One region of the Salipaludibacillus sp. HK11 genome, then DNA from elsewhere that is predicted to be linked to it. Evidence: riboswitches for the same ligand, from Rfam matches in the RefSeq annotation. Region 1 holds a riboswitch; the other holds the start of a gene.
What was found. Region 1 has a riboswitch for cobalamin ahead of ACM26V_RS07730 (FecCD family ABC transporter permease). Riboswitches for the same ligand answer to the same signal wherever they lie in the genome.

Region 1 (6,198 bases):
AAGTGATTATTCACGTTTCTAATTACGATTACCGATACGGCGGAATTGATAGCGATATCTTGTTTGGAACAGTGGGAAACCTTAAAGAAGAATCAAGGTTAGGACTAGGACTGCAAATGATCTTGTTTGGTTGTCTCATTCTTTCTGGATTCTACCACTTAGTAGTATATAGATATCGAAAACAGAACCGCTCTGCAATGTATTTTAGTGTTGTTTGTTTTCTAATGGGGTTACGTATTCTAGTTACAGAACAGTATTTCATCTTAGAAATATTCCCAGAAATTCCATGGGAAGTAATGGTGAAGATTGAGTATATTACATTTTATTTAGCGCCATCAATTTTTTTCTGGGTTCTATGCGGTTTATATCCAAAACATTTGAAAACAATATATGGATTGATCTTTACGGCCATTTCAAGTTTATTTTCACTTTTTGTGCTTTTTACACCGGTAGGAATTGCTAGTTTCACAGTAAATCCATACCAAATAATAGTTCTCTTTTTTATTTTTCATATGTTGATCTCTTTAATGAAAGCATTAAAAGATAAACAAGAGGGCTCTTTTATAATCACAGTTTCTGCCACATTTGTTGGTTTTACAGCAATTAATGACATTTTACTAGCAAATAAATTTATCGAGTCGATTCCGTTGTCTGCCTTTGGATTCGTAATATTTATTTTGTCGCAATCGTATATCATTGCATTGCACTCAGGTAAAGCTTTTACTAATATGGAGAAGGCGACAGCGGATCTTGCTGAACTAAATCAAACGTTAGAGGAAAAAGTCAGTGCAAGAACAGACTCACTTGAGAAATCAAGAGACCACCTAAATAAATTAAACGACAAATTAAAATTATTATCCTATAACGATCAGTTAACAAAGATACCAAACAGACGATATTTAGAGGAACATATGCAAGAGGAATGGACACTCGCGGCCAAGAAAAAATTTAGAATATCCGCTCTCTATATTGATATTGATCATTTTAAGGAGTATAACGACACATACGGACACGAAGCGGGGGACCGTTGCTTAATGGAAGTTGCCGATGCTTTAAAACAAGTAGTCAGTCCATTTAACGGCTATGTAGCGAGAATGGGAGGCGAAGAGTTTGTCGCTATACTTTCAAATGCTAACCATCGCCAGGTTAAGCAGATTTCAGAGCAATGCTTACATGCCATTAGCAACTTAAAGATTCCGCACAAAACATCGATGGTTTCAGATGTTGTAACGGTAAGTATTGGAGCGGCAATGACTCAACCAAATCCAACTCATCAACCAAAGCAACTGATAATGGAAGCAGACGAACACCTTTACAAAGCGAAAGAAAACGGAAGAAACCAAATTTCTATCAAGGAAGCATGAAGGGTGAATTTAACCATTTCCTAATAATTCAAGTAAGACTTCCTGTTCAGAAAAGTGGGCCTACAGAATAGTAGGTTTCCAGCTGATCAGTGCTCCATAAAAGGCATGCTTATATGTCCACTTTCCGTTTTCTTTTTGCAGATAAGGGAGTAAACTTTCCCTAAGTGTTTCTTCACTTAATTGAGGAGATAGCACTTTTTTTCTGCAACTTTGAACCGCTTCTTCTAAAGAAGAATAAGTATATTTACGTTTAAGAGGGACCATCTTACAATCAGCGTAGATTCCCATTTCATATAATACATTTAATAGGTGAACATAATCTCTTCGTGGGTATTTAAGAACACACCTTTGCGTTCTTTCGAGGTCTAGGTAGTGTGGCTGAAGTGGACCTGTTGTCATACCAATTATACAGTGCTTTGTGGCGTGATTATTCATATTTGCCAATGCTTGCTTGATTTCAAACATTCGGTAAAAACAGTTCACACCCAGAACGACTGAGAAAAGCTGATTGGATTGGTATGTCTCCCATTTACTATGAATCGGTTGAAAAGTTATTGCTTTGTGGTTTATACGTTCATTTAAATAGTGCAGAACAGACTTAGAAGGATCAACCACTGTTAAAGACCGAACTTTTTCAGCAATAGAAAACGTATAGTTCCCCGCACCAGGTCCGATTTCAAGTACGTTATCTTCAGAAGTGAAATAAGTAGATAATTCTCGGTAAAATGGTAAGGAATATGAATCAATTGGTTGTGTGGTTGATTTTTCATTTAAGAAATTACGCCAAAAAGATTCTTCACATTGATCATCTGTCATCCTTTTTGGCATGTTACCATTCCAATCCTTTATTCCTTCTCGCCAGACTTCCTCATAATCGACATCATGTATCAGCTTTTTCTTCATCTTTTATCCTCCATTGGTTTTGAGTAATCAAAAAACGTCACTTATGTTAAAAACTGCGGCTTATTTGTTATTTCAATATAATAAATAACTACTATGAATAAAAATATATGTAGGGTACTAAATTTTTTCAAAATGAATTTGTGTTATAATTCGTAATGGTTACGTTTATTAGTGTAATACATATAGTAACTAAAGTGAAGAATATCATTTTATTTAAAAATTTTCCTTGCTAATTATACTTAAAAGTAGTTTAATAATAAATATGTATAAATATGGGTTGTGATTTCTAACTTATCAAATAAAACTAACTATTTTCAACTTAGTTTAGGTGAGTTGTAAATAATCAACTCATAATAAAATTCTTATTTTAAAAAAATGAATCAAAACAAAGGTGTATAACCGCTGGTTATGCTTAAAAGGGAAGTACGGTGTAAATCCGTCGCGGTCCCGCCACTGTAATGGGTAGTTTCATTGTATAAAGTCACTGAGTTAAATCGGGAAGACACAATGAAATGACGATCCTAAGTCAGGAGACCTGCCTTTGTTTTAAGTTGCTTCAATACCTACGGGTCATAGGTAGAGGAGTGTAGAATAGATGCTACTTTAATTTAAGTATGCCTTTTTGCACCTCTATCCATGCCATGGATAGAGGTGCATTTTTATGTTTTAAGCGCATTAAGAAAGAGTAAGTTATCAAATTAAATAAATGTAAGGTGTTGTTTATATGGAGAGCGCATTAAAAGACGGGGTTGATAATCGGTCAATAAAGCAAAAAGTAACAAAAAAGAGAAAGATAGCTTATAGAGTACTTTTTGTTGCTCTTCTATTCATCCTAGTTGTCACAATGACCAGTTCTATCATGCTTGGACCAGTTTCAATCTCTCCGTTGACCGTTTGGAAAATAGCATTTTCTAAAGTTTCTTTTTTGGACCATTTTATTGCATCGGATTGGTCAAAAGCCCAAGAGCAAATCATTTGGGAAATTCGGTTTCCAAGAGTGATATTAGGAGCCATTGTTGGAGCTGGTTTAGCAGTAGTTGGTGTAGCTATTCAAGCGTTAGTTCGAAATTCTTTAGCAGATCCATTTATTTTAGGGGTATCTTCTGGTGCTTCTGTTGGGGCTACACTCGTTATTATTTTTGGTGCGTTCCAGATTTTTGGTCAATATTCGCTTTCTATCGCCGCGTTTCTAGGTGCTCTCTTCTCTGTTGTGCTCGTTTTTATCGTAGCGCAAGTAAATGGGAGAATCTCCACAGTAAGACTATTATTGTCAGGAATTGCCATATCTATGATGCTATCGGCAATTACAAACTATATTGTCATATCGGCGCCTCGGGAAGAGGGGATACGCGATGCATTATTTTGGATGATGGGAAGTTTGGCAGGAGCTAAGTGGGAGCAATTAACGATTCCATTTATTTGTCTCTCGCTTGGCATAGCGACACTGCTCTTCTTAGCAAGACCTCTGAATCTTTTATTAATGGGGGAGAATACAGCTTCTACTCTCGGATTAAATATCGATCTTTTTAAGAAAATATTGATTCTCATCACGGCATTACTAACCGGAGTATTAGTCGCAGTGAGTGGGGCAATCGGCTTTATCGGATTAATGGTTCCTCATATTGTTCGCTTAATCATTGGCTCCGATCACCGACACGTCTTACCATTAAGTGCTCTTGTTGGAGCTATTTTCCTCATTTGGGCAGATGTAGTCGCACGTACAATTGTTTCTCCTCAAGAATTACCGATTGGCATTGTTACTGCATTATGTGGTGGGCCATTTTTTATTTGGCTTCTTAGACGTAGTTCTTATTCTTTTGGGGGAGGTGAAGGAAAGTGAAATTAACTGTTGAACAAGTCACAACGGCGGTGGAGCAGAAAAATATTATTAATGATATAACGATGCAAGTAAACGATGGACAATTTGTTGGCATTATCGGTCCTAATGGGAGTGGAAAATCGACATTGTTAAAGACAATCTACCGGGTATTGCGGCCGTATAAGGGATCGGTTTCTTTAAATGATCATGAAGTTACTAACCTTTCTCATAAGGAATTTGCTAGAAATATGGCTGTTGTTGCGCAAGAATCATCTGTTCCTTTTGATTTTACAGTGAAAGAAATTGTGTTAATGGGGAGAAATCCACATAAGCGGTTCTTTGAAGGGGACAGTGTGGAAGATGTAAAGATCGTTCGTGATGCTTTAGTGAGAGTGGGGTTAGAAAACCATGCAGAAAGAAGTTTCTCTACGTTATCTGGTGGAGAAAAGCAAAGGGTTCAAATTGCTAGAGCTCTTGTTCAGGAGACATCTTTTCTTATTCTAGATGAACCGACGAACAATTTAGATATTCATCATCAGCTTCAGATCCTTGATATTGTTCGAAACTTAAAAGTGAGTGTATTAACTGCGCTTCATGATTTAAATTTAGCGGCAGCTTATTGTGATGCGATATATGTAGTTAAGGGTGGCAAAATAGTCAAACATGGTACACCGGAAGAAGTCATTACTAAGGCAATGTTAAAAGAGGTTTTTCATGTAGACTGCACCGTTACGACACATCCTCAAACAGGGAAGTTGCAAATTCTATACGTATCCGATGGAATGTATCGATCGAGAGAATCAAATAAAATGTATGCTCCATAATATAGAAAAATAGAAATGGGTAAGAACATCATGGTTAAGTAGATTTGCACAATTTAGTAGATCATCCAAACGAGATTCGTCATAACAATAAATGAAAAAGGGGTATGAAAGATGACTAGAAAAATTCAAATGGTCTTTATAATCAGTACGTTTATTGCATTATTAATGGGTTGTGGTGCAACGGGAGAAGCTAATTCAAGTAATAGTCAAGAAAATGGAAACGATCTAGAAGCAGTTGAAAAGAATGAAGAAGAATATGGTGTTGTAGAAATTGAAAATGAAGATCGTACGCTTGTTTTTACAGAAGTTCCTCAACGTGCTGTCACTTTAAATCAACACGTAACAGAAGTCTTTCTAGCTCTTGGTTTAGAAGAATACTTGGTTGGTACGGCTTATCTTGACGATGAAGTTTTACCTGAATTTAAAGATACATATGAAAAAATTCCAGTATTGTCTGATCAATATCCATCACAAGAGGTGTTTTTGGAAGAAGAGCCTGACTTTGCTTATGCAGGGTGGACTAGTGCTTTCAACGAAGACAATATAGGTACTGTTGAGCAACTTGAGAAATTTGGCGTCAATGCTTACTTACATGAATCATCGAGTATTATTGGACCAGGCATTGAGGATATTTATCAAGATATTCGTAATATCTCCGAAATTTTTAACGTTGTTGAACGAGGAGAAAAGCTTATTAATGAGATGAAAACAGAGTTAGTGAACATTGAAGAAACAATTCCAAAAGATGAAGAGACTGTGCGTGTATTTGTCTTTGATAGTGGGGATACGGCGCCATTTACCTCAGGACAAAATTTCTTGAATTCAATCATTATGATGGCTGGAGCGACAAATATTTTTAATGATATTGATAGTAATTGGGGAGAAGTGAGTTGGGAAGAAGTGGTGGAACGAGATCCAGAAGTGATTGTGATTGTTGATTATGGGGAGACGACAGCAGAAGATAAAAGAAAGCAATTATTGAATCACCCTGCTTTAACGGATGTGACGGCAATAAAAGAAGAGCACTTTATTATTATGCCATTATCTGTTGCAGCTGAAGGGGTGAGAGTTCCATCGGCGCTAGATATTTTAGTAGATGGGTTATATGAATAAAACCTTATCTAATCATAAATAGAGTATTTACATTTCTATCATTAGCAAAGTTGCATTCTTATGAACTTGATTATTATAAGTATATTCATAACTAATAAAGGAGTTTTTTTTATGACTACTTGGAATTTAACGGGAACAAAAAAACATGTTTTGATCTGTAATGGATCTAGTTGTA
Region 2 (6,198 bases), 2.2 Mb from region 1:
CATTAGCTAGTTCCATCACCTCATCAATGATTTCTCTATCAGCTTTCGAAATCGTCTTGAGCACACCTTTTTGAAACGCATAACGACCAAGACTAACAATTTCTTCTACGGTAAAATCAAAGGAAACTTGCGCTTCTTGAGCCAAAACTGCCACTTTTCTCGCTTTTTCAAGGTGAGACAATTTGGATAGCAGTTGACCGTCAATTGTAATTTCTCCTTGTTTGATAGGTAGACCACCTGTTATCAATTTAAACAGCGTCGTTTTTCCACTGCCATTTGGACCAAGCAGTCCAAAGAATTCACCTTTAACAATGTCGAAGTCAACTCCGTCAATAATAGGTTCTTCTGAATAGCCGCCTACGAGATTCTTGACATGGATCATACCGTTACCCCTTCCCAAGCCGATTTCTAATCAATAATAATGCAAAAACAGGTGCCCCAATCAAAGCAGTAATTACACCAATTGGAAGTTCTTTCGGGGCAATAATCATTCGTGAGACTAAATCAGCTATAATTAGAAACCCTCCCCCAACAAGGAACGATAAAGGTAACACATGCCTGTGATTTGGTCCAATGATGAGGCGGACCAAATGAGGGATTACTAACCCAACAAATCCAATGGAACCAGAAACAGCAACAGATGCTCCTGTTAATAAAGATGCTCCAACTAAAATATAGTATTTGCCTCGCTTAACATTCACACCGATATGTTCGGCTGCCTCTTCCCCTAAAGCCAACGCATTTAACTCCCGATAATGGACCAATAGAATAAACATGCCTATGATCATAAACGGAACGATGAGTTGAACGTGACTCCATCCTCTCATACCAACACTTCCGTAGAGCCAATAGATAATTTGCGTCATCGAATCTTGATCACCAAGCGATATCACCAAAGAGATGATTGCACCAATAAAAGAACTCATAATAATTCCTGCTAAAATAATCGTTTCAATCGCAAAGCTTCTGCTGGCAATTCTAACAAGACCAAACACGAGCATCAATGAAATGAAACCACCAATTATTGCTACAATTGGAAGTGTAAAACCGCCTAAACCAACAATCGTCACTTGAAAAAATATTACGATAACAGCTCCTAATGCGGCACCAGATGACACACCAATCGTATAAGGATCTGCGAGTGGGTTTCGAAGCAACCCTTGAAAAGCTGCACCCGCCAAAGCTAATGAAGCTCCTACACAAAAAGCCAATAACACGCGTGGTAAACGAATGTTCCAGATGATTCTATCTTGAACTTCGGGAAAGTCCGAGAGCAATTGCCAGCCAAATACATTGTCAATGATGATGTGGAAGATGGTTGGAACAGGGACTGTCACACTGCTCATAAATAGACCAAAGAGGATTGTACTAAGTACAAATCCTCCACTGAAAACATAAATCCAAAAGATTCGATTACTCAAAAATTTCTGGATAGACCAATTTGGCAAGAGTTTCCACTCCCTCAATTAATCTCGGTCCTGGTCGAATGACCGTATCGTTATCCACATCATGTATTCTTTCATCTTGCACAGCTGGTATGTCCGACCAACCATCACGTGATACCACTTCGTCAATTGGATCTTCCGCAACTCCATGGGTTGTAATAATCACATCAGGACTCAACATGACAATTTCTTCTTCAGTCAGGCTGACCCAACCTTCTTGATCTTCTGCCGCATTAGTTGCTTGAATCACTTCTAACATCTCATGCATAAATGTTCCTTGACCAGCTGTGAAAATATTTGGTGAGGGAGATATTTCGACCCAAACCGTCTTTCTATCTTCTTCAGAAATCTCTTCCGCTTTTTCTTCAATCTCAGCTAATGCGTCTTTCATTTCAACAACAATCTCATCCGCACGTGAACTAGTACCTGTAGCGCTACCAAGCATTTTGATCGTGTCATAAGCTTCATCAAATGATTCGCCACCTTCAATTACAAGCACATCGATACCAGATTGCTCATATTGATCCAAAATTTCTGAATGATTCTCGTAATGATATCTTTGAACAAGAGCCATATCAGGCTCCAACGACAATATTAATTCAGGATCCATATCCTGCCCACCTACATTTTGGATATCTTCTGCTTCTGGTGGATAATTACAAAAATCCGACACACCTATTAATCTGTCTCCAGCTCCAAGTTCAAAGACAATTTCCGTGTTACTAGGCAACAATGAAACGATCGTTTCAGGTTCTTCGTCAATTGTCACTTCCCGATCTACTTTATCTGTCAAGGTGATTGGAAATTCTCCACCAGTTACTTCTTCATTTGCTGCTTCGTTCTCTTCGTCCGCCGCATTCTCAATTTCATCATTATTATTTTCTGTTTCATTCGTGACTTCGTCGTTATCGTTCGCTTGATTATTTTCATTTACCTCTTCTTCATTTGTTCCACAAGCCGTCATTAATGCCAACGACAATGTTATTGCTGCACCTAATTGTCCCCATTTAATTCTCTTTTGCATCTTTTTGTTCCTCCTACATTCTTTTTATTACATAATAAAAACGCCATTCCTTTAGGAAAAGCGTTGAATGTAACAGTCACATAGAAATAAGTACCTATCATAATATAGATGACGGTTTGCATTCTAACACGTAGTAGAATTTTCTATGAACATGAAACATCCCTTTCCTCGAAGGTGTTACGAACAACTTGGCAGGTCTCCTGACTTACGCTTCATCGGATCAGCTTCCCTTCCCATGCTTTTATGTAAAAGCACAGTGGGCTTCTTTCAGCTTTCCTAAACGCTCACAGTGGCGGGACCGTGTCGGCTTTTACCGACTTCCCTTTTAACATGAATTCGTCAACGTATCGACGTGAATCATGAACCAAATTGTATCTATGAAATTGGGTTTTATTAATAGATTTAGTATAAATCAGTTTTCAAATAAAGTAAATTTATTTTTAATCTTTTTCAATATGACTAAGTCGAAATTCCTGCTGAAGTGAAAGTAGCCATGCCTTTTAAAATTTTTAGGGAAGATTCCACAATCGGAAAAGCAAGCGCCGCTCCGGTTCCTTCACCTAGACGTAACTCTAAGTCTAATAATGGATTTGCTTGGAGCATTTTCAAAGCTGTTGTGTGTCCTTGTTCTTGAGAGCGATGACTGAATATTAAATAGTCTCTCGCTTCGGGAACTAGCTTCGTTGCTAACAAGGCAGATACCGTGCAAATAAATCCATCAATAATGACAGGCTTTCGTTCAGAAGCTGCTCCTAAAATCGCCCCTGTCATACCAGCAATCTCCAGTCCACCTATTTTAGAAAGAATATCGAGGACATCCTCACGATTTGGTTTTCGATCCTCAAGCGCCTGGGCAATGATCTTTCGTTTCAATACACGCTGTTCAGCTGTGATTCCTGTTCCAATATCAACAATACCTTCCACATTCACTTCGGCTAATGTAGCGATGATTGCACTACTGCTCGTCGTATTCCCGATCCCCATCTCACCTAAGATAATCGAATTTGCACCTTGTTTAATTACTTGTTTTACAATATCGATCCCTACTTCAATTGCCTTTTGCGCCTCTTTCCTTGTCATCGCATCTTCCTTGGCAAAGTTAGCTGTTCCATAGCGAATTTTTTTATTAATAAAACCTGAACCTTCTATATCCGATGCAACACCTATATCAACGATCTCTAACATTGCATCTATTTGTTTTGTTAATACATTTATTGCCGCGCCACCTGCAAGGAAATTCGCCACCATTTGTGTCGTTACTTCTTGAGGAAATGCAGAAACTCCTTCTTTAGCGATACCATGATCGCCCGCAAAAACAATCGAAGCAGGAGGGGATACAGTTGGAAATGTATCTCCAGTTATTTCTGCTAACTGAACCGCTAGTTTCTCTAATCTACCTAAACTTCCTGGTGGCTTCGTTAAATTATTCAGGTGAGCTAGAGTTTGTTTCCCTACTTGTTTATTTGTCGCTGTGATTTTGTTTATTGTTGTTTCCATGCTGCTGTCCCTCTCTAAATATCTCAGTTTTTTTGAAATAAAGCCATTTTATCCTCGATCAATTCCATGTTGAGATGACTCTCAACCAGTTGAGCTAAGTGATGAAAGGATTGTTCTTTCAGTGCTTGAAAAGAAACCCTGTCATTTATTTCAGGAAGGCCTTTGCGTCCTCGTAAATCATTCAATATCACTTCTCTAAATCGATCATTTTCAAATATTCCGTGAAAGTACGTACCAATCGTTCGTCCATCTATACTAATAAACCCGTCTGTGCCTCCGTCTATCAATTGAACAAATCGATCCCCTTGTTCATCAGAAAATTGAGAGACACCCATATGAATTTCATAGCCTGTGACGGCTATCGTTTCACCACGATAGATAATCACACCTTCAGATAAAACAGTGCGTTTCTTATCAGTTAACGTCGTTGATAAATTTCCAATAAGACCTAGACCTTCCACCTTCTCAATTCCTGACTCTATACCATCTGGATCTGCTAACGTTTGACCTAGCATTTGATACCCACCACAAATACCGATTATTGGCGTTTTATTTTCCTTAACGAGCGAAATGATTTCTTCCGCCAGCCCCTCCTTACGAATATGCGCTAAATCTTCCAACGTATTTTTGCTACCTGGCAAGATAATCAAGTCTGGTTTGCCCAACTCTTCGTTTGTTCGGACAAATCGAACGTGACAATCCGGTTCCCTCATAAGTGGGTCGACATCGGTAAAATTCGATATTCTCGGATAAGAGATCACAGCAATATCTAAATCCTTTTCTTGATTTTTCCTAGAAGAATATTGTTCTAACGCAAGAGAGTCTTCTGCTTCAATGTTTAGCTTGTCTATGAAAGGAATGACCCCTAGCACTGGTAATCCGGTATAGTCTTCAAACCAATCCAAGCCAGGTTTAAGCAAACTCAAATCGCCTCGAAACTTATTGATGACGACTCCGATGACTCGTTTACGGTCAACAGGGTCTAGGAGTTGTAATGTGCCTACTAAACTGGCAAATACACCACCTTTATCAATGTCACCAACTAAAATGACTGGTGCATTTGCGATGTTTGCAACACTCATATTGACGAGTTCACGATCATTCAAATTTACCTCTGCTGGACTTCCTGCACCTTCGATAACAATACGCTCAAAATTCTCAGATAATCGTGCATAACTGTCTTTGATCAACGAAAGCCCTTCATTGTAAAAAACTTGTCTATATTGTCCTGCTTGCATATTTTTATAAGGTTTTCCATGAACAACAATTTGAGACTTATATTCACCAGTTGGTTTAATTAATATTGGGTTCATATAAGTTGTTGCTGGAATGCCTGCCGCTTCTGCTTGCACTCCTTGTGCACGACCAATTTCCTTGCCGTCAACGGTTATATAAGAATTCAAAGCCATGTTTTGCGATTTAAATGGGGCTGTTTTATACCCTTTTTCTTTAAAAATTCGACACAGTGCTGTGACTACAATACTTTTTCCTGCATCAGAGTGCGTACCTTGTACCATGATTGGTAACCCTTTATCCATTTGTTTTCCACTCCAAACATCGATTGACCCATCGCTCAGCGATGGAAGGACATGAAGCAAAATGAAGGTGCGTATAACCGGCGACAAGATTATTGTTAATCTGCCCTTCTTCTTTTGTACCCTTACGCCCTGTAGTTTGAAAGGCTGCCGTTATCATTTCAGAGGAAGTATGCGTTGAGTAATGAAATTCATGCCCCTTTACTGTTTCTCCTATAGGCAACAAGAAATTTTCATTAAGCCCTGTTACTTCCCGATAACCAATGGCCGCTAAACGATCTGTCATTGTCACAGCGCCTGGAAGAACACCAACCATCGAATACTGATCTTGATTCGACGTCGTGATTGACTCACACAAAAACATAAATCCACCACACTCAGCAAACGTCGGCATCCCTTTATCTATCGCTTCTGCAATGGACGTTTGCATCTCTTTAAACTGAGAAAGTTCCTCTGCATACTCTTCAGGAAATCCTCCACCTAGATAAAGACCATCTACATTGTCTGGGAGCGATTGCCCTGAAAGTGGTGAGAAATAAACAATCTCTGCGCCAGCCGCTTCTAATAATTCTAAATTCTCTTTGTAGTAGAAGTTAAACGCTTTGTCTTTCGCTACAGCTATTTTCACACAGGCATCTCGTTTCTGTTGAAATAACTCTGACTCATTTTTGATGACGGGGGAAGTCACAGCTAATTT

Region 2: linked by a shared signal. The riboswitch ahead of ACM26V_RS21625 (ABC transporter substrate-binding protein) and the one ahead of ACM26V_RS07730 (FecCD family ABC transporter permease) in region 1 are both predicted to bind cobalamin.

Annotation. Positions count from the first base shown of each region.
Region 1 is NZ_CP181045.1:1,557,595-1,563,792, reverse strand. It holds gene ACM26V_RS07740 (diguanylate cyclase) at 1-1,364, shown strand, start outside; gene ACM26V_RS07735 (class I SAM-dependent methyltransferase) at 1,425-2,267, opposite strand; cobalamin riboswitch at 2,640-2,825, shown strand; gene ACM26V_RS07730 (FecCD family ABC transporter permease) at 2,992-4,107, shown strand; gene ACM26V_RS07725 (heme ABC transporter ATP-binding protein) at 4,104-4,910, shown strand; gene ACM26V_RS07720 (ABC transporter substrate-binding protein) at 5,022-6,023, shown strand; gene ACM26V_RS07715 ((2Fe-2S) ferredoxin domain-containing protein) at 6,135-6,198, shown strand, end outside.
Region 2 is NZ_CP181045.1:4,567,331-4,573,528, reverse strand. It holds gene ACM26V_RS21635 (adenosylcobinamide amidohydrolase) at 1-382, opposite strand, end outside; gene ACM26V_RS21630 (FecCD family ABC transporter permease) at 387-1,448, opposite strand; gene ACM26V_RS21625 (ABC transporter substrate-binding protein) at 1,414-2,469, opposite strand; cobalamin riboswitch at 2,642-2,853, opposite strand; gene cobT (nicotinate-nucleotide--dimethylbenzimidazole phosphoribosyltransferase) at 2,929-3,966, opposite strand; gene ACM26V_RS21615 (cobyric acid synthase) at 3,990-5,504, opposite strand; gene ACM26V_RS21610 (cobyrinate a,c-diamide synthase) at 5,497-6,198, opposite strand, start outside.